4 regions of the Methylobacterium sp. 142-1Y genome follow, and region 2 is predicted to be linked to each of the others. Evidence: riboswitches for the same ligand, from Rfam matches in the RefSeq annotation. Region 2 holds a riboswitch; each other region holds the start of a gene.
The links. A riboswitch is a leader RNA that binds a small molecule or an ion and turns the genes downstream of it on or off. The one in region 2 is predicted to bind cobalamin.
Positions count from the first base shown of each region.

Region 1: another riboswitch for cobalamin. It lies ahead of AC3AOF_RS14995 (TonB-dependent siderophore receptor); the one in region 2 lies ahead of AC3AOF_RS05665 (TonB-dependent receptor).
Region 3: another riboswitch for cobalamin. It lies ahead of AC3AOF_RS15040 (TonB-dependent receptor); the one in region 2 lies ahead of AC3AOF_RS05665 (TonB-dependent receptor).
Region 4: another riboswitch for cobalamin. It lies ahead of AC3AOF_RS08800 (TonB-dependent siderophore receptor); the one in region 2 lies ahead of AC3AOF_RS05665 (TonB-dependent receptor).

Region 1 covers NZ_CM173224.1:3,298,754-3,303,349, forward strand. The annotation lists gene AC3AOF_RS14985 (TonB-dependent receptor family protein) at 1-160, shown strand, start outside; gene AC3AOF_RS14990 (IS110 family RNA-guided transposase) at 517-1,530, opposite strand; cobalamin riboswitch at 1,980-2,175, shown strand; gene AC3AOF_RS14995 (TonB-dependent siderophore receptor) at 2,350-4,416, shown strand; gene AC3AOF_RS15000 (hypothetical protein) at 4,483-4,596, opposite strand, start outside.
Region 2 covers NZ_CM173224.1:1,192,209-1,196,804, forward strand. The annotation lists gene AC3AOF_RS05655 (ABC transporter ATP-binding protein) at 1-473, opposite strand, end outside; gene AC3AOF_RS05660 (extracellular solute-binding protein) at 839-2,014, opposite strand; cobalamin riboswitch at 2,279-2,483, shown strand; gene AC3AOF_RS05665 (TonB-dependent receptor) at 2,741-4,596, shown strand, end outside.
Region 3 covers NZ_CM173224.1:3,310,426-3,315,021, reverse strand. The annotation lists gene AC3AOF_RS15045 (hypothetical protein) at 1-120, opposite strand, end outside; cobalamin riboswitch at 1,397-1,590, shown strand; gene AC3AOF_RS15040 (TonB-dependent receptor) at 1,761-3,767, shown strand; gene AC3AOF_RS15035 (HoxN/HupN/NixA family nickel/cobalt transporter) at 3,813-4,596, shown strand, end outside.
Region 4 covers NZ_CM173224.1:1,914,723-1,919,318, forward strand. The annotation lists gene AC3AOF_RS08790 (putative bifunctional diguanylate cyclase/phosphodiesterase) at 1-1,112, shown strand, start outside; gene AC3AOF_RS08795 (TAXI family TRAP transporter solute-binding subunit) at 1,304-2,236, shown strand; cobalamin riboswitch at 2,336-2,560, shown strand; gene AC3AOF_RS08800 (TonB-dependent siderophore receptor) at 2,719-4,596, shown strand, end outside.

The DNA of each region.
Region 1 (4,596 bases), 2.1 Mb from region 2:
CGCGGGCGCAGGCTGGTCGGGTTACCTTGAAGCGCGCAACCTATTCGACAAGCACTACATCTCAAGCGTAGCCATCGCAGGCGTCGCCGATGCCTCCTCGGAAATTTTCAACTCCGGCACTGGTCGGGCCGTCTACGGCGGCCTTCGCTACCGCTGGTAGGAAAGGCACTGCCCAAGCATATGCGCTTCACTTGGGCAGTCCCAACACACACAGGCGTGATACTGTTTCCGGAAGATTCCTTCCGGACGCCGTATCATCAGCCCGCGCGGCGCCTGAGCGAAGCCGGTTTCCGCATCGCGAAGCGATCAATCGGCGACTGTATTGCCGGTCAAGGGCCAATCGGCAGTGCCGCGCTTGGTTTTAGCCGTATGGGGGTCAGATCGTTCACCGGCGCGAGCGCGTCAAGGCGGGCGCTGCGCGCCCTCGCGCTTCGCGCGACAAGGCCTTGACCCGCTCCCACCGGCGAACGCCAAGCTCGGCGAGAGGAGCGATGAAGACATCGCTCCTCTCGCTCGTCACGGATCGGATCCCGCAGGGGACGCGGCGTTCTCCTCCCCCCGACCGGCCTCTCCCTGCTGCAACTTGCTCGCCTCGAACGTCGTGTCGTCGCGCACCAGGGCGTTGGCCAGCACCACCAGGCGTCGGCCCGACGCCACGATCGCCACCTTGGCCGGCTTACCCGCCGTTCGCATCGCCCGGTACGGCTCGCGGAAGGCCGGACAGCTGCGCGCCGCCACCATCCCGGCCATGTAGAAGGCCGTGCGCAGGCAGGGACGCCCACCGGCAATCGCGTGGCGGCCCGGGTGAGCCCCGCTCTGGGTCGGATGAGGCGCCATCCCGGCCAGACTGGCCGCCGCCTTGCGGTCGAGCGTGCCGAGTTCGGGCATGTCGGTGATCACCACGCTGGCGATGCGCGAACCGATCCCGGGGATCGAGGTCAGGATCGCGCGCTTGCGCGCCAGGCCAGGCTCGGCGGCGATGCGTGCCTCGAGAGCGGCCTCGACCTCGGTGCAGGCAGCCGTCAGGGCCTTGATCACCGCCCTGTGGCTGTCGGCGATGGCCGGGTCGAGGGCCTGGGCCAGGCGGGTCTTCTCCATGGCGATCAGCTCGGTGAGCTGGCGGCGCCGGGTCGAGAGAGCCTTGAGGGTGATCTGGTCGGGGGTCGGGGCGGGGCGCAGGTGCTCGCTCATGCGCTGAGCAAAGCGGGCGATGAGGGCGGCGTCCAGCCGGTCTGTCTTGGCGATCAGCCCTTCGGCGGAGCGGAACGCCTTGACCTGGCGCGGATCGGCCAGGGCGACATCGAGCTCAGCTTTACGCAGGGCGGCGATGAGGGGATAGGCGTAGGGGCCGATCGCCTCCAGGGCGACCGTGCGGATCCCGCGCTGCTTGAGCGTCGAGATCAGCTTGGCGATGCCGGTCTCCGTATTGTCCTGACGCACCGGCTTGGCCGCCGGGAAGAAGCCGAGATCGAGGAAGTGCTTGCCGACATCGATGCCGGCCACGGTGGGGATGGTGGCGCTGTGTGACATGGGTGATCCTGTCCTGTACGCGGGCGCCTGCACGAGGCAGGGCCCGATCGACTGTCCGGAGCAGCCATCAGGACATCCGGGATCAGGCCGGAAGGCGATCGTGCGGCCATCGCCGTTGAGCGACAGGGGACGCAGACCGGGAAACCGTGAGACCGCCGGATGCCCTCGCCGTAGCAGCCTACGGCCACACATCAGGTACAGGAAACAGTATGAGTTGTGGGTTTCTCAATTTGATCGACCGCTTCGGCGAGCAATCCGGACCTTCCTATCGTAATCACGAGCTCTTGCTTCCCTCCCTCTGCGGTCTGTCGCACGTCCAAGCTGATAGAATTTGGACTCTAGCCGATGTCTCCCTCGCCAGCGGGGGGTTCGCCATAGGAAAGTTGTGTGCTTTGAGCGGCACAACCAGTGGATTGCCGCTGCCTGACATTGACGATCGGAAACGTGGCTGTAACAGAGACAGCGACGGTTCCCCCCGGGGATCAAAAGGGAATGCGGTGAGGACCCAGGTCCTAATCCGCAGCTGCCCCCGCAACTGTAAGCGGCGAGCCCTCCACCACCTGTGTCACTGGGTGCCTCACCCGGGAAGACGGTGGCGGGCACTGACCCGCGAGCCAGGAGACCTGCCGTCAGCCGTGGTCACACGCGAAGCGCGTCGGACGGGGTGTTCCGACGGGTGTCGAGGCGGATGCGTGCATCCGTGCGAGACTTCGTTCGCGGTGACGTGCCACAGCCGTTCACCGAGGCTCCGTGATCCCGTCCCGCTCTCGTTCGTCGCTCCGGCTTTGTGCCATCGCCGCCTGCGCTCTCTCGCCCGTCGTGACCGCCCTTCCATCTCGCGCCCAGCCCGCGAGTTCATCGGCACCCGCCGACGCCACCATCCCGCTCGATCCGATCTCGGTCGAGGGCACCTTTACGGCGACGCCGAGCTACCGCGTCGAGGAACTCTACAGCGGATCCAAGACCATCACGCCGAGGCGCGACCTGCCCCAGCAGGTCGACGTCGTCCCCCGCGAGGTTCTGCGCGACACCGCCGCCACCCGCGTCGAGCGCGCCCTCGACTACGTGCCCGGCATCGCCAAGCAGAACGATTTCGGCAACCAGAACCTCGCCCTCTACTCGGTGCGGGGCTTCGCCACTCAGGACATTTTCCAGAACGGCTTCAACATCGCTCGCGGCTACAACGGCGCGCCCGATACACAGAACGTCCAGTCGATCGAGGTGCTGAAAGGACCGAGCGGCGCACTCTACGGCCGCAGCGACCCGGGCGGCACCATCAACATCCTGACCAAGCAGCCAGTCGCCCTGCCGTTCGTCGAGATGGGCGCCCTGTTCGGCAGCTTCGGCACCGCCCGCACCACCGTCGATGCCGGCGGCCCGCTGACCCGGGACGGCAGCGTGCTCTACCGCTTCAACGGGGTCCTCGCCCGCCAGGACAGCTTTCGTGACTACGTCGACGGCGACCGGGTGCTCGCCGCACCCGTGGTGAGCTGGCAGGTCACTCCCGACACCAAGCTGACGGTCGAGGCACAGTACCTGCGGAACCGCGCGACCTTCGATCGCGGTACGGTGGCGGTGAACAACCGCCTCGGGGTGGTGCCGCGCTCGCGCTTCTTCGGAGAGCCGGGAGACGATTCGGTCTCCGAGGCCGGCATCCTGCAGGTGCGGCTGGAGCACGCCTTCAACGCCGATTGGCATCTGCGCCTCGCCACCCACCTCAACACCGGCAGCCTGACCGGCCTGCAGACCGGTGCAACCGGCCTTCTCGACGACGGCCGTACGCTGCTGCGCGAGTTCCGCCGGCACGACTTCACCTGGGGCGTGGCGATCGGGCAAGCCGAGCTCGTCGGGCGCTTCGACACCGGTCCCATTGCCCATACCGTGCTGCTGGGCCTCGAACACGAGCGTTACAACAGCACCGAGAACCTGCTGCGATCGACGCCTCGCATCGATCCGTTCGCGCTCGACCTATTCAATCCGGTCTACGGCCAGATGAAGCCGCCCTTCACGCGCTCGTACCGGGCGAGCGAAAATGTCGGCAATACCGCGTTCTACGCCCAGGACCAGATCGCGCTGAGCCCGGAATGGAAGCTGCTGCTCGGCAACCGTACCGACTTCTACAACCAGACCTTCCGGGACAAGAACGCCGGGGACCGCACCGAGCAGGACCGCACCGGCCTGTCGCCGCGCGCGGGCCTCGTCTATCAGCCGCTGTCGTTCCTCTCGCTCTACGGCAACGTCGCAGCGTCCTTCCGCCCCAATACCGGCTTCGACCGCGCGACGCGTCCCTTCGCGCCCGAGACCGGCTTCGGCTACGAAGTGGGCGCCAAGCTCGACCTGTTCGACGGCTTGGGCATCACGGCCGCCGCCTTCCACATCGAGAAGGAGAACGTCCTCACCACCGACCCGGCGGACTTCTTCTTCCAGATCGCCGCCGGGGCGGTGCGCAGCCAGGGTTTCGACCTCGGCTTTGTCGGTCAGGTGACGCCGGAGTTCCGGGTGATCGGCGGCTACGCCTTCATCGACGCGGCGGTGACGCGTGACGAGGTGCTGCGGGTCGGCTCGCCGCTGCTCAACATCCCGCGCCACTCGGGCAGCCTGCTCGGCGTCTACGAGGTGCAGGGCGGCGACTGGAAGGGCTTCGGCATCGGCGGCGGCGTCCGGGTGGTGGGCTCACGCCTCGGCGACAGCGGCAATGAGGCGTTCCGGCTGCCGGGCTACGTGCTCGCGGATGCCCTGGTCTATTACCGAACCGACAAGCTGCGGGTAGGCCTGAACGTCGATAACATCTTCGATACGACCTACTACGAACGATCCTACAACTCGTTTTGGGTCGGTGTCGGCGAGCCGCGGCGCGTGACGCTCAGCGTGACGGCCCGGTTCTAATCGCGGAACCGTCCGTTGCGGCAGGACCCTGTCGGCCTCGGCGAACGCCCGCGGCGGTAACGCCTGTCACGGTTCACCGGTCTCTCGCCGTGCGAGGGACCGGCGGCCTGCCGCGGTCAAGGCGTACTCGCAGAACTGCGTGTCGGGATGAACGCGTCCCGTCGCCTCGATCAAGCCTAG
Region 2 (4,596 bases):
TCGATCACGATCGCCCGGGCGATGGCGACGCGCTGCTGCTGGCCGCCGGACATCTGGCCCGGGAGCTTGGCGGCCTGCGATTGCAGCCGCACCAGGGCCAGCGCATCCTCGACCCGGCGCGCGGCCTCTTGGCCCTTGATGCCCCGCATGGCGAGGCCAAAGCCGACATTCTTCGCCACGGTCATGTGCGGGAACAGCGCGTAGCTCTGGAACACCATGCCGAAGCCGCGCTCCTCGGGCTTCAGCCGGTCGATGCGGCGCTCGCCGAGATGGATCGACCCGCCGGTGAGCGGCAGGAGCCCGGCGATGCAGTTGAGCGCCGTCGACTTGCCGCAGCCCGACGGGCCGAGGAGCGCGATGAACTCGCCGCCCCGGATCGTCAGGTCGAGCCCGTCGAGGGCGGTCATCGCGCCGAACCGGCGGCTCAGGCCGCTCAAGCACAGGTCCTGCGGCGCCTCGTGATGGCGTGCCATCGGTGTCCTCTCCTGCCGCGTCGCCTCTTTGCGGGCGACCATTGCGGCGTTAGAGCATTTCCCGACGAAGCGGAGACTGGCTCGTCATAGAAAATGCGGCAAAATAGAATATATAGAGTAGCGACCAATCGCAACGCCACTGTACACGACGGGACGGTTCATGTGCGGCACCGGCCTTATCCCACCCGCAACCTCATCCTGAGGTGTTAGTCGATCTTCGATCGACTGACCTCGAAGGAGGGCTCCAGAAGTCTCCGAGCCAACTGGAGCCCTCCTTCGAGGTCAGTCCATCTCTGATGGACTGACACCTCAGGATGAGGTTGCGGGTGGCATAAGGCCGGACGCTGTCGTGTATCGGGCATGGCTCACCGCTTCTTGCCGGAGCCGACCTGCTCGTCCCAGCGGCGGAAGGCCACCACCATCCTGTCGGCGTCGAGCGGCATCTCGATCGGGTGGTCGGCGATCATCCGGTCGTATTCGGGCCGGCCGAAGTCCTTGATCGCCGCGCGGCTCTCCGGCGGGGCCATGTCGAGGGTGACGCCCTTCACGGCAGGGCCCGGATAGAAGTAGCCCTCGTCGTAGGTATAGGCCTGCTGCGCCGGCTGGAGCAGGAAGGCCATCAGGTCGAGGATGACCGCGAGCTTCTCCTCGGGCACGCCCTTCGGCACCGCCATGTAATGGGCGTCCGCCACCCAGCGGAAATCCTTCAGCGTCCCGACCTTGGCCTCGGCCGGCACCACGCCGAGCACGCGGGGGTTGATGTCCCAGCCGGTGGTCGACACGATGATGTCGCGGCTGCCCTCGCCCAGTTCCTTCATCGTCTGCGAGGTGCCGCCCGGGTAGTAGTCGACCGTCTCGCCGATCGCCTTCAGGTAGTCCCAGGTCTTGTCCCAGCCCTTGTCCGGGTCCTTGGGGTCCTTGTCGCCGAGGATGTAGGGCAGGCCCATGATCCAGGTGCGACCGGGACCGGAATTGGCCGGACGGGCATACATGAACTTGCCCTTGTTCTGGCGCGCCCAGGCCAGAAGCTCCTCGGCGCTCGTCGGCACCGTCTTCACCCGCTCGGGCATGTACTCGATCAGCGGGCCCGACGGGTACCAGGCGACGCACAGGCCCTGGCCCTGCGCCAGGCCGTTCAGCCTGAGCGCGGCGGGCTGATAGATGTCGGCGGGCTTCGGCAACTGGCCGGCATAGGGCTTCAGGTCGATCCACAGCGTCTGCTCGATGCCGGCGGCGATGCCGTCGGTGCCGGTGAGCACGAGGTCGATGTCGACCCGGCCGGCGGCCTGCTGGGCCTTCAGCTTCGAGGGCAGTTCCGGCGCCGGTGCCTTGGTGAAGGCGAAGCGCGAGACGATGCCGGGCTTTGCCCGGCGATAGGCCTCGATCGCCTTCTGGGTGAGCGCCAGGTTGCCCGCGACATCCACCACCGTGACGACGACGGGCGAGGTCGGCAGGGCGAGGTTCGCCCAGGCGCGCCCGCCGAGGACGAGCCCCGCCCCGGCCGCGAGCCCCGCGACCGCATTGCGGCGTGTGATCGTCATGTTTCCCCCGTTTTGCTGCCTGCGGGCTCTGCCGGCCCTTGAGCGACGACGGATCGCTCCATACTTTCATCCATTGGTGCACTAATATTTTAGGGCGTCAAGTCTGCCGTTGCGACAGGTCGCCGGGCTCCGCGCCGCGTTGCGCCATCGACCGGGGGGACAGTGGACCGGATCGCCACTGCGCGGGCGGCCCATCCGGCGAGGCGCCGCGCATCGCCCCCGTGAGCGACCGCGCGATCACCATTGCTCCTTCGTAACCGAATCGCTAAGCTTGCCTCCGACGGTTCCCTCCGGGGATCAAAAGGGAACGCGGTGAGGGTGACGAGCCCGAAGCCGCGGCTGCCCCCGCAACTGTAAGCGGCGAGCCTTCCATCACCTTACGTCACTGGGGATCCTCGACGCTCCCTGGGAAGACGATGGCAGGCGCTGACCCGTGAGCCAGGAGACCTGCCGTCAGCCGTGGTCACACGCGAGCACGTCGGGCGGGGTGTCCTGATGGGTGTCGAGGCGAGAGGCGAGGAGCCTTCGCCCCGCTGTCGTTCGCGGTGACGTGCCACAGCCTCGCGCCGTCCCGCCATGCTCGCTCCCCTCCCCTCCCGATCCGCCGACAGGACGCGCGCAATGCGTCCTGCAGATCGTCCGGGAGAGTGGAAATGTAACTTTATAACGTTACATTTTTTGCGAGACCGGCTACGGACGGGGCGCCATCCTGCCCTGGACTCTTCCATGCCCGCGCTCCGCGCCCGTCGCTCCACCGCCCTCGCCGCCACCGTCCTGCTCGTTGCCGCCCCTGCTTGCGCCGAGGAGATCAGCCTCGACCGCATCGACGTCGCGGGGGGCCGCAACCGCGAGGAGGCCGCGCCCGGCCTCAACCTCGCGACGCCGTCGCGCTCGGGGTCCCGCCTCGGCCTCACCCCGCTCGAGACCCCGGCGAGCCTCGACATCATCAGCGGCGAGACCGTCCGGGCCCGGGGCCAGAACACCGTCGAGGAGGCGGTGACCCAGAACGCCGTCGGCATCACCAGCATCGCGGCGCCCGGCAACGGCAACCTCGCCTTCACGGCGAGGGGCTTCGCCGGGGCCGGCTCGGTGCAGCAGCTCTACGACGGCACGCGGCTCTATGTCGGGGCCGGTACGGTCACCTTCCCGTTCGACACCTGGTCGGCGGAGCGGATCGAGGTCCTGCGCGGCCCGGCCTCGGTGCTCTACGGCGAGGGCGCGATCGGCGGCATCATCAACGTGGTGCCGAAGAAGCCGGTCTTCACGCCCATCGGCGAGGCGCGGGCGGCGATCGGCTCGGACGGCCTGGCACGCCTCGCCCTCGACAGCGGCGGGCCGGTCGGCGAGAACCTGGCCTACCGGTTCAATCTCAGCGGCAACTGGGCCGACGGCTGGGTGAAGCCCGACGGCGATTTCCGCAATCTCGCCCTCTCGGCCGCGGTGACCTGGCGGGCGGCGCCCGACCTGAGCGTCACGCTCTCGCACGACCTCGGTTATAACGAGCCGACCCGCTACTGGGGCTCGCCGCTCGTCGGCGGCCGGGTACCCGACCGCTTGCGCTTCACCAACTACAACATCCGGGATTCGCAGATCGCCTGGTTCGACAACTGGACGCAGTTGCGCACCGAGTGGAACCCGACTCCCGACATCACGATCCGCAACACCGCCTACCGCCTCTCGACCGAGCGGCATTGGCGCGACGTCGAGCAATATACCTACCAGCCGGCGACCGGCCTGATCCAGCGCAGCGACTATATCGAGATCTTCCATCACGAGGAGCAGATCGGCAACCGCCTCGATGCCACGTTCCGCGGCAGCCTGTTCGGGTTCAAGACGTCGACGGTCCTGGGCTTCGACGTCAACCACGTCGATTTCCGCCGCGACAGCAACTCCCCCTTCGACGGCGAGAGCGTCGTCGATCCGTACAATTTCGCCCAAGGGCGCTTCATCAACCTCACGGGCACCCGCACCGACATCGTCTCGCGCACCCGCCAGGCCTCGGTCTTCGCCGAGAACCGGCTGGAGCTGACGCCACAATTCGCCCTGGTCACGGGGGTCCGCTACGACGCCCCCCGGGTGGCGGTGAACCGGCCGCTCGCGTCGACCGCCTTCGAGAAGACCTTCGATTCCGTCAGCACCCGCGTCGCCGCCGTCTACAATCCGACGCCCGACCTCGCCCTCTACGCGCAATACGCCACCGCCGCCGATCCCCTCGGCAGCCTGATCACCACCAGCGTGGCGCAATCGCAGTTCCAGCTCGCCACCGGCGAACAGGTCGAGGCCGGCGCCAAGGGCCTGTTCGACAATGGCCGCGGCGAGTGGACCTTCGCCGCCTACCACATCCGCAAGGACAACCTGCTGACCCCGATCCCCGACCGGCCGACGGAGGTGGCCCAGGTCGGCAGCCAGTCGTCCCGCGGCGTCGAGGTCGCCTTCGCCTACCAATTGTCCGATGCGTGGCGCATCGAGGCCAACACCGCCCTGCTGCGGGCCCGCTACGACAACTTCGCCCAGACGATCAACGGCGCCGCGGTGTCGTTTACCGGCAACGTCCCGGTCGACGTGCCCCAGCGCGTCACCAA
Region 3 (4,596 bases), 2.1 Mb from region 2:
CCAGCCCGAGGTCTCGGCATAAGGGCGAGACCCTGGTAGTGCAACCCGTTGTTGAGCGTGACCTCGCGCAGGCTCGCCTTCACCCCCTTCGGCACGGGCCAGTCCGGAACGAGGACCCATTCGGGGAGGCGATTGCGGTGGGCGGGGGAGCGGGGCTTGCGGGCAACCCGGAGCAAGAGGGTCTTGTAGGCCTCAGTGATCCCCTGCTTCATCTCCCCCAGTACCCACTCCCGGGGGCCCCGAAGTGGCTTGTGTAGGAGGGAGAGGATGTAGGGGGTGTACCCTTCTCCCATCTTCATGATCAGCATGTCGCTATAAGCATGTACCAATGTGGTGATGTGGAAATCAGTGTCTATATGCACATGACTTTCCATATTCACTCCGCATCGGAAGCACATTGCAAGCTGATGAATGCAGGTCTTGAAAGCGTTGGCATACCAACGATCGGGGGAAGCTGCGGTTAAAATTGTATTTTACCGACTCATGACTTAGGATATCAGCGCCGAACCCAGATAGAACAATTAGATTATGATATCGTACGGCGTAGTGCAGACAGTTTAGTCAGCAAATTATCTCGGACGGGTAACGATCTACGAAACGCCGAAGGCCTGAAATTGGGGGGCTATGGGTGACAATATGCGCGTTTAAGGTTGTGCCGTCGTTCTAGCAGCAGCGCCCGCAGAATGGCGGCGTCGAACTAGGCGTCCGCGTTGCCAGGGGCACCCCCGCCGAATCGCGTGAACAGCACACGACTCGAGGCGCCGCGGGATGCGTTGCGTAGACCGGCCAGCAGCGTGCCTTCGTAGGCAGCCTCAGGGACGAGGCGAGCCCGGGTCACGTTGGCCGGCGGCGCCGGACGGCCCGTCCTGCGTCAGGCCGTCAAAGCCTCTGCAGCCTGGAGGTCCCAGATTTAGGTGTCCCATTAGGCCAAACCACGACTCGGTAAAATAATCTTCGCCGGAACTTTTGCCGGCGCCGGAGATCGCACGATGAAACTGAAACACAATGGCTCGCTGCTGGACCTGCAAAATGCCGCCCTCGACTGCGGGGTGTTCGGGGATTGGTCATGGCACGACCGCGAGGGACTGCATCGGTTCCGCTCAGATGAAGGCGAAATCCTGCACTGGTGGCCACGCACTGGAACCGTCGTATTCCAAGGCCGGCCGGGTCCACGGGGCGCCATCTCACTCCGGTGCTCATGCGCTAGGATGTCAACGACGATGGCGTGCGGGTCATCCGCGCGCGTGCGGTCACCCGCTGAAGCATTGGAAGCCGGGTGGGGATCTTCCCCAACCCGGCTTTTTTCGTGCCGAAGCAAACTCCACCGCAGCATTCGCCGGCATCGGTGGTGCCTGCGCCGCCGCGCGCCGCCTCACTTGACCGCGTGCCGTATCGCCGCGTAGCTGGGCTCGACGGTTCCCTATGGGGATTAAAAGGGAATGCGGTGAGGGCCCAGGTCCTAATCCGCAGCTGCCCCCGCAACTGTGAGCGGCGAGCCCTGCATCACCGACGTCACTGGGGTCATCCCGGGAAGACGATGGAGGGCGGTGACCCGCGAGCCAGGAGACCGGCCGTCAGCCGTGGTCACATGTGGGCCGCGCCGGACGGGGTGTTCCGGTGCCTCCACGGTGACGTGCCACTGCCGTAAAGGCTCCCTTGTGACCGCCGTCTCCCGTTCCTTGTTCCTCGCGGCTCTCGCCGCGGTCAGCCTCCCTGCATCTGCCTTTGCCCAAGACGAGATCCGTCTCGACGAAATCGAGGTGACGGCGCCGCTTCCCAGCGTGGCTGGGGCCGCCAGCGCCGGCTATCCTGGTGGCACCACCGGCATCGGCGGCGGGCTGCGCCCCGTCGACGCGGCGAGCGCGGGCATCATCAGCGGCGCAGCGATCAACAGCCGCCCGATCACTCGCCCGGGCGAGGTGCTGGAATCCGTGCCGGGCCTGATCGTCACCCAGCATTCCGGCGAGGGCAAAGCCAACCAGTTCTTCCTGCGCGGCTTCAACCTCGACCACGGCACCGACATCGCCATCCACGTCGACGGTATGCCGGTGAACATGCGCACCCACGCCCATGGCCAGGGCTACGCCGACCTCAACTTCCTGATCCCCGAGCTCGTCGGCGCGGTCGAGTTCCACAAGGGGCCGTACTTCGTCCGCGACGGCGACTTCGCCTCGGCGGGGTCGGTGCGGATCGACTATCTCGACAAACTCGACCGCAACATCGCGCTCACCACGCTGGGCAGCTTCGGCTTCAAGCGAGGGCTCTCGGCCGCCTCCGTTCCGCTCGGTGCGGGAAACCTCCTCGTGGCAGGCGAAGCGCAGACCTATGACGGGCCATGGGTCGTGCCCGATGCCCTTCGCAAGCTCAACGGCGTCGCCCGCTACAGCCAGGGCACCGCGACCGACGGATTCGCCGTCACCGGCATGGCCTACTGGGCCAAGTGGAACGCCACCAACCAGATCCCGGAGCGAGCGGTGGCGGAGGGCATCATCGGCCGCTACGGCACGCTGGATCCGACTGATGGCGGCGATACCGGGCGCTTCTCGCTCTCCGGGCGCTGGAGCCAGTCGGATGCCGGCGGCATCACCCGGGCCTCGGCCTACGTGATCCGCTACCAGATGAACCTCTGGAACAACCTCACCTACTTCCTCAACGACCCCGTCAACGGCGACCAGTTCCGCCAGCGCGATGCCCGCGTGCTCGGCGGTGGCGAGATCTCCAGGGTCTTCCAAGGCGACCTGTTCGGGTTGCCGATGGAGAACGAGATTGGTGTCCAGACCCGCACCGACGACATCCGGGTCGGGCTGTTCAACACAACGGCACGGCAAACCCGCTCGACGGTGCTTGACGACCACGTGTTGGAAGCGAGCGCCGCGTTCTACTACGAGAACCGGGTGCGCTGGACCGACTGGCTGCGCACCAGCGTCGGCTTCCGAGCCGACGGCTACTACGCCGATGTCCGCTCCGACACCCCGGCGAATTCGGGCCGCGCTCGCGACAGCATCGTCAACCCGAAGCTCGGGGCGGTGTTCGGGCCGTGGGCGGATACCGAGATCTACCTGAACTACGGCGGCGGTTTCCACTCGAACGACGTCCGCGGCGTCACCGCGACGGTCGATCCGGCAAGCCCGCTGTTCAACATCAGCCGCTCGCCCTTCCTGGTCCCCTCGACGGGCTACGAGGTCGGGATCCGCAATCGCTCCATCGCCGGGCTGGAGACGAGCCTCGCGCTGTTCCGGCTCGACTTCGCTTCCGAGAACCTCTTCCAAGGCGACACCGGCACCACCGAGCCGAGCCGGCCGACCCGCCGTTTCGGCATCGAGTGGAGCAACCATTACGCCCTCACGCCCTGGCTGCGGCTGGAGGGCGACCTGACGATCACCAACGCACGCTTCTCCGACCATGACCCCGTCGGCCAGCGCGTGCCGGAGGCACCGACCACCATCGCCTCGGCGGGCGTCACGTTCGGCGAGGGCCAGGGTTGGTTCGGTAGCTTGCGCTTCCGCTATTTCGGCCCCCGGCCCCTGATCGAGGACAACTCGGTGCGCTCGAAGCCGACCGCCCTGCTCAACGGCCGGATCGGCTACGCCTTCGACAATGGCGTGAGCCTCGCCCTCGACGTGCTCAACCTGACGAACGCCCGGGCCGACCAGATCACCTACTTCTACGAGTCCCGCCTGCCCGGAGAGGCGGCCGCCGTTGCCGACCGACACTTCCACCCGGTCGAGCCGACCGCGGTGCGCCTGACCCTGGCGGGGCGGTTCTGACGGGCATTCCTGGCTGAGACGAGCCCTACCATCCGGAGCGGACCCTTGCTGCCCAACCCCTTCGACGATCAGCCCGCCCGTCTCAGGGTGAAGATCGGGCTCGTCTACGCCGTCCTGATCGCCGCCAACATCGCGGCCTGGGCAGCGGCACTCACGACCTTCGCCAATAAGCCCGTCCTGCTCTCGACCGCCTTCCTCGCCTACAGCTTCGGACTGCGCCACGCCTTCGACGCAGACCACATCGCGGCCATCGACAACGTGGTGCGCAAGCTCATGCAGGAGGGCAAGAAGCCCCACTCGGTCGGCTTCTTCTTCTCCCTCGGCCACTCCACCATCGTCATCCTGGCCTCGGGCCTGATCGCCGTGACGGCTGCGGCGATGAAGGACAGCCTCGACCAGTTCCATGACCTCGGCGGCGTGATCGGCACCGCGGTCTCGGCGACGTTCCTGCTCGTCATCGGCATCGCCAACCTGTTCATCCTGCGCGGCGTCTGGTCCGCGTTCTGCCGCGTGCGCCGAGGCGGGAAGATCGTGGACGAAGACCTGAACACGCTCCTAGCTGGACGAGGGCTGTTGGCGCGCCTGTTCCGCCGGATCTTCGGCGTGGTCTCGCGCTCCTGGCACATGTACCCGATCGGCTTCCTCTTCGGGTTGGGCTTCGATACCGCGACCGAGGTCGCTCTGCTTGGGATTTCGGCGACGCAGGCCACGCAGGGCCTGTCGTTCTGGGCGATCCTGATCTTCCCGGCGCTGTTCACCGCGGGCATGACGCTCCTGGACACGACCGACAGCGTGCTGATGACCGGCGCCTACGGCTGGGCACTCGCGA
Region 4 (4,596 bases), 720 kb from region 2:
CCCTGGCGCGCTGGATCGCCCCGGTTCTCGGCCCGCGGCAGATGATGGCGCGCCTCGGCGGCGACGAGTTCGCGATCGTGATGCCGGACCTCGCGCGCGCGGAGGAGGCCGGGCTCCTCGCCGAGGAGATCCTGCGGGTGATCCGCGAGGGCAACCAGCGGGCGGGCGCCGGCCCGATCCTGGCGACCAGCATCGGCATCGCGCTGTGCCCGACCGACGCGGAGGACGCCCAGACCCTGCTCAACCACGCCGACGCCGCGCTGTACTGCGCCAAGAACCATGGACGGGGCGTCCACCGGTTCTTCGAACCGGTGCTCGCCGCGCAGATCCGCGATCGCCGCTCCCTCGAGCACGACCTGCGCCACGCCGTCGAGCGGGGCGAGTTCCGGATCGACTACCAGCCGCAGATGGCGATTGACACCGGGATCGTCGTCGGCTTCGAGGCCTTGCTGCGCTGGCAGCACCCGGAGCGCGGCAACGTCCCGCCGGACCAGTTCATCCCGATCTCGGAGGAGACCGGCAGCATCCTCGGCATCGGCGAGTGGGTGTTGCGCGAGACCTGCCGCGAGGCGGCCTCGTGGGACAAGCCGCTGCGCATCGCCGTCAACGTCTCGGCGGTGCAGCTCCACGCCCCGGGCTTCGCCGAGCTCGTCCACGAAGTTCTGTTCACCACAGGCCTCTCTCCCGCCCGGCTCGAACTCGAGATCACCGAGACAGCGCTCGTGCGCGATCCGGTGCGGGCGCTCGCCGCCCTGCGCCGGGTCAAGGCGATGGGGGTGCGGATCGCCATGGACGATTTCGGCACAGGCTACTCGTCCCTGTCCAACCTGCGCGCCTTCCCGTTCGACAAGATCAAGATCGACCGGTCGTTCATCCGCGCCGTCGACGTCAACCACGAGACCGCGGCGATCATGCGGGCGGTGCTGGGCTTAGGGAGGGGGCTGGGCCTGCCGGTCCTGGCGGAGGGCGTCGAGACCTCGGCCGAGCTCGCCTTCCTGGGGGCCGAGAACTGCCACGAGGCGCAGGGCTATCTTCTCGGCCGCCCCGGCCCGATCGCCCATTTCGCCGAGCATACGAGCGAGGAGCCCGGAGACGAGAACGCGGCGGCGTGAGGCTTTCGGCGGGCGGGGCAGGCCCGCCGCCGGAACGGCAACCCGACCGTCGACGGGCAGGGGAGGTGACGGCCCGGTCGCATGCGTGGCACCGCAGGCGGCCCCTATGCCGGTGGACGGCGTGAGCCGTGGCTTGAGCGGAGGCGGGCCGGGTGGCACCACCGTCGGGACGGTCGAGGACACCTTAACCCATGTTGAATCGCAGGTTGATCGCCGCTGCCGCCTGGATCGGCCTCCTAACCTCCGCCCATGCTGGCGAGCCCCTGCGCCTCGTCCTGGCCACCGCGACGCCCGGCGGCGGCTTCCCGGCCTATGGCGAGGCGCTGGCGGCGGCGATCCGGGAGGTGGACCCGGATCTCACCGTGGAGTTGCGCTCCAGCAAGGGCTCGACCGAGAACCTGGTTCTCCTGCGTGACGGACGGGTCGATCTCGGCCTCGTCCAGGGCGAATACGCCTACGAGGCGCTTGGCCAGCAGGGCGCGCCGCCGGCCGTGACCGTGGTCGCCCCGGTCTACGCGGCGCCGGGCCTGTTCGTGGTGCCGGCCGACAGCCCGGTTCGCAGCCTCGACGACCTGCGCGGGCAACCGGTGGCCCTGGGCACGCGCAGTTCCGGCCTCACCGCCATGGGCCGGACGATCCTGCGCGGGGCAGGCATCGACCCCGAGCGCGACATCGGGCCGATTCTCCTCGACCATGCCGGCGACGGCCCGGTGATGGTACGGGCAGGCCAGGCCGCGGCCCTGTTCGGCGGCGGCACCGGCTGGCCGGGCTTCCGCGCGATGGCCGAGGGTCCGGGCGGGGCTCGCTTCCTCGGCCCCCCGGCGACGGCTCTTCCGGCGATCCTGGCGGCGAGCCCGTCCTTGCGGCGCATCACCGTGGCGCCCGGCACCTTCCCGGGCCAGGACGCGGCAATCGACACCGTGGGATCGTGGAGCTTCATCCTCGGCAAGCCCGGCCTCGACCCGGCGGCGGTGGCCCGCTTCGTCGCAGCGATCGACAAGGCGAAGCCGGCCCTCGCCCGGCACCTGCCGCACGAGCGGCCGAGCGACCCCCGCGACCTGTCGGGGGCGGTTCCGGCATCCTGGCTCCATCCGGCGACGGCGGCCTTCCTGCGCGGCGAGTAGGCCCGGGCCCGTCGCCGGCCGGTGTGTTCCTGTGGACACAGGTTCGGTAACATTATTACATTGCGTTTCCGAGTGTTGCTTACGCACGGTCGGGCTGCCATGGATGGTGCCGCCAAGGTTCCCCGGGTGCTGAGCCCGCGGGCGAAGCGGGAGCTCGGTGACCCCATCGGATGCGGAAGCATCCGCGGTGAGGCCGAGGCTGCCCCCGCAACTGTGAGCGGAGATGACCCGCCGCCGAAAGCCACTGGTGCGCCTGGCACCGGGAAGGCGAGGCGGGACCGGTGCTCCGCGAGCCAGTAGACCTGCCTCGGCATGCGCCTCGCGGCGCGGTCACGTCCCGCGGGCGGTGCGGCCCGGGGGAGCGGTCGGGCTGTGCGCCGCGCGATTTTCGCGCGGCCTTCGGCCTGCCACTCGCCCGGACGCATTCGCGCGGCAACATCGAGTATGCTTCGTTGAGAACCCGCCCGCCTCTTCATCATCCCATGCCCGCCCTGGCGACCGCCCTGGGGTTGATCCTCGCGGCCGGCACCGCGCACGGGCAGGAGACCATCGCCCTCGACGAGGTCGTGGTGGCGGGCGCCCCTGCGCTCCCGGCGCCCTCCGCCGCCGGCACGATCGGGCTCATCGGCCCGACCCCGGGCTTTCGCGGCGACCGGGCGGTGAGCAGCACGAAGACCGATACGCCCCAGCGCGACGTGCCGCAGGTCGTCACCGTCGCGCCGCGAGAGGTCGTCACCGACCTCGCGGCGACGCGGGTCGACCGCGTCCTCACCTATATGCCGGGCGTCGCGCAGCAGAACAATTTCGGCGGCCTCACCATCTTCAGCTACGCCATCCGGGGCGTCACCACCTCGGAGCTGTACAAGAACGGCTTTCCCCTCAACCGCGGGTTCCCGCCGCCGCCCGACACCCAGAACGTCGAGCGGATCGAGGTGCTGAAGGGCCCCGGCGGCGGCCTGTTCGGGCGCAGCGACCCGGGCGGCCTCGTCAACATCATCACCAAGCAGCCGACCGCGGAACGCTTCGTCGAGATGGGCGGTCTTTGGGGCTCGTTCGAGCAGGTCCGCGGCACAATCGATTCGGGCGGCGCGCTCAACGAAGACGGCACGCTGCTCTACCGCTTCAACCTCGCGACCGGGCGCCAGAACAGCTTTCGCGATTTCGTCGACGGCGACCGGCTGTTCGTCGCCCCCGTCGTGAGCTGGCAGGTCACGCCCGACACCAAGGTCACGGTCGAGACCGAGTTCCTGAGGAACCGCACGGTGTTCGACCGCGGCGTCATCGCGATCGACAACCGGCTCGGGTTCCTGCCGATCTCGCGCTTCCTCGGCGAGCCGGGCCAGAGCATCCGGCAGACCAACGACTCGATGCAGATCCGGGTCGACCACCGCCTCGATGCCGACTGGCAGATGCGGCTTGCCACCTACCTCAACTCCAACTCGCTCGCCGGCGAGGCGGTCGAGGTGCGGGACATCGCCGCCGACAACCGCACGGTCCTGCGCGACCGCAACTATCGCAACTACCGCGCCGCCGTGGCCCTCGGCCAGGCCGAGCTGGTCGGGCGCTTCGATACCGCCGGGATCGGCCACACCCTGCTGCTGGGCTTCGAGCGCGAGAGCACCGACGGCACCTACCAGCAGATCCGCTCCAACACCCGCCAGGATCCCTATTCCCTCGACATCTACGCCCCGGTCTACGGCCGGCCGCTTCCGAACTACACCCGTCAGACCAACGGGTTCGAGCAGGTCACCAACACGGCGCTCTACGCCCAGGACCAGATCGCGCTGTCGCCCGAGTGGAAGGCGCTGGTCGGCGTGCGGTTCGACTTCTTCGAGCAGTCGTTCCGCGAGCGCACCACCGGGGTCCGGAGCGACCAGACCTACTTCGCCGCCACGCCCCGGGCCGGCCTCGTCTACCAGCCGCTGCCGGATCTGTCGCTCTACGCCAATGTCGGCACGAGCTTCCGGCCGAATATCGGGCCCGACGCGGCCGCCTCGTCGTTCAAGGGCCCGTTCGCGCCGGAGACCGGCCTCGGCTACGAGGTCGGCACCAAGCTCGACCTGTATGGCGGGCGTTTAAGCCTGACCGGCGCCGCCTTCCGGGTCGAGCGCCAGAACGTCCTCACCGCCGATCCCAACAACACCGGCTTCTCGATCGCCGCCGGCGCGGTGCGCAGCCAGGGCTTCGAGTTCACGGCGGCCGGCCAGCTCTCGCCGTCGATCAAGGTCCTGGCCGGTTACGTCTTCGCCGACGCGGTCGTCACGAAGGACAACGTGCTGCCGGTGGGTGCCCCGCTCATCAACGTGCCGCGCCACTCGGGCAGCCTGCTCGCGGTGCACGAGGCGCAGGAGGGGCCCTGG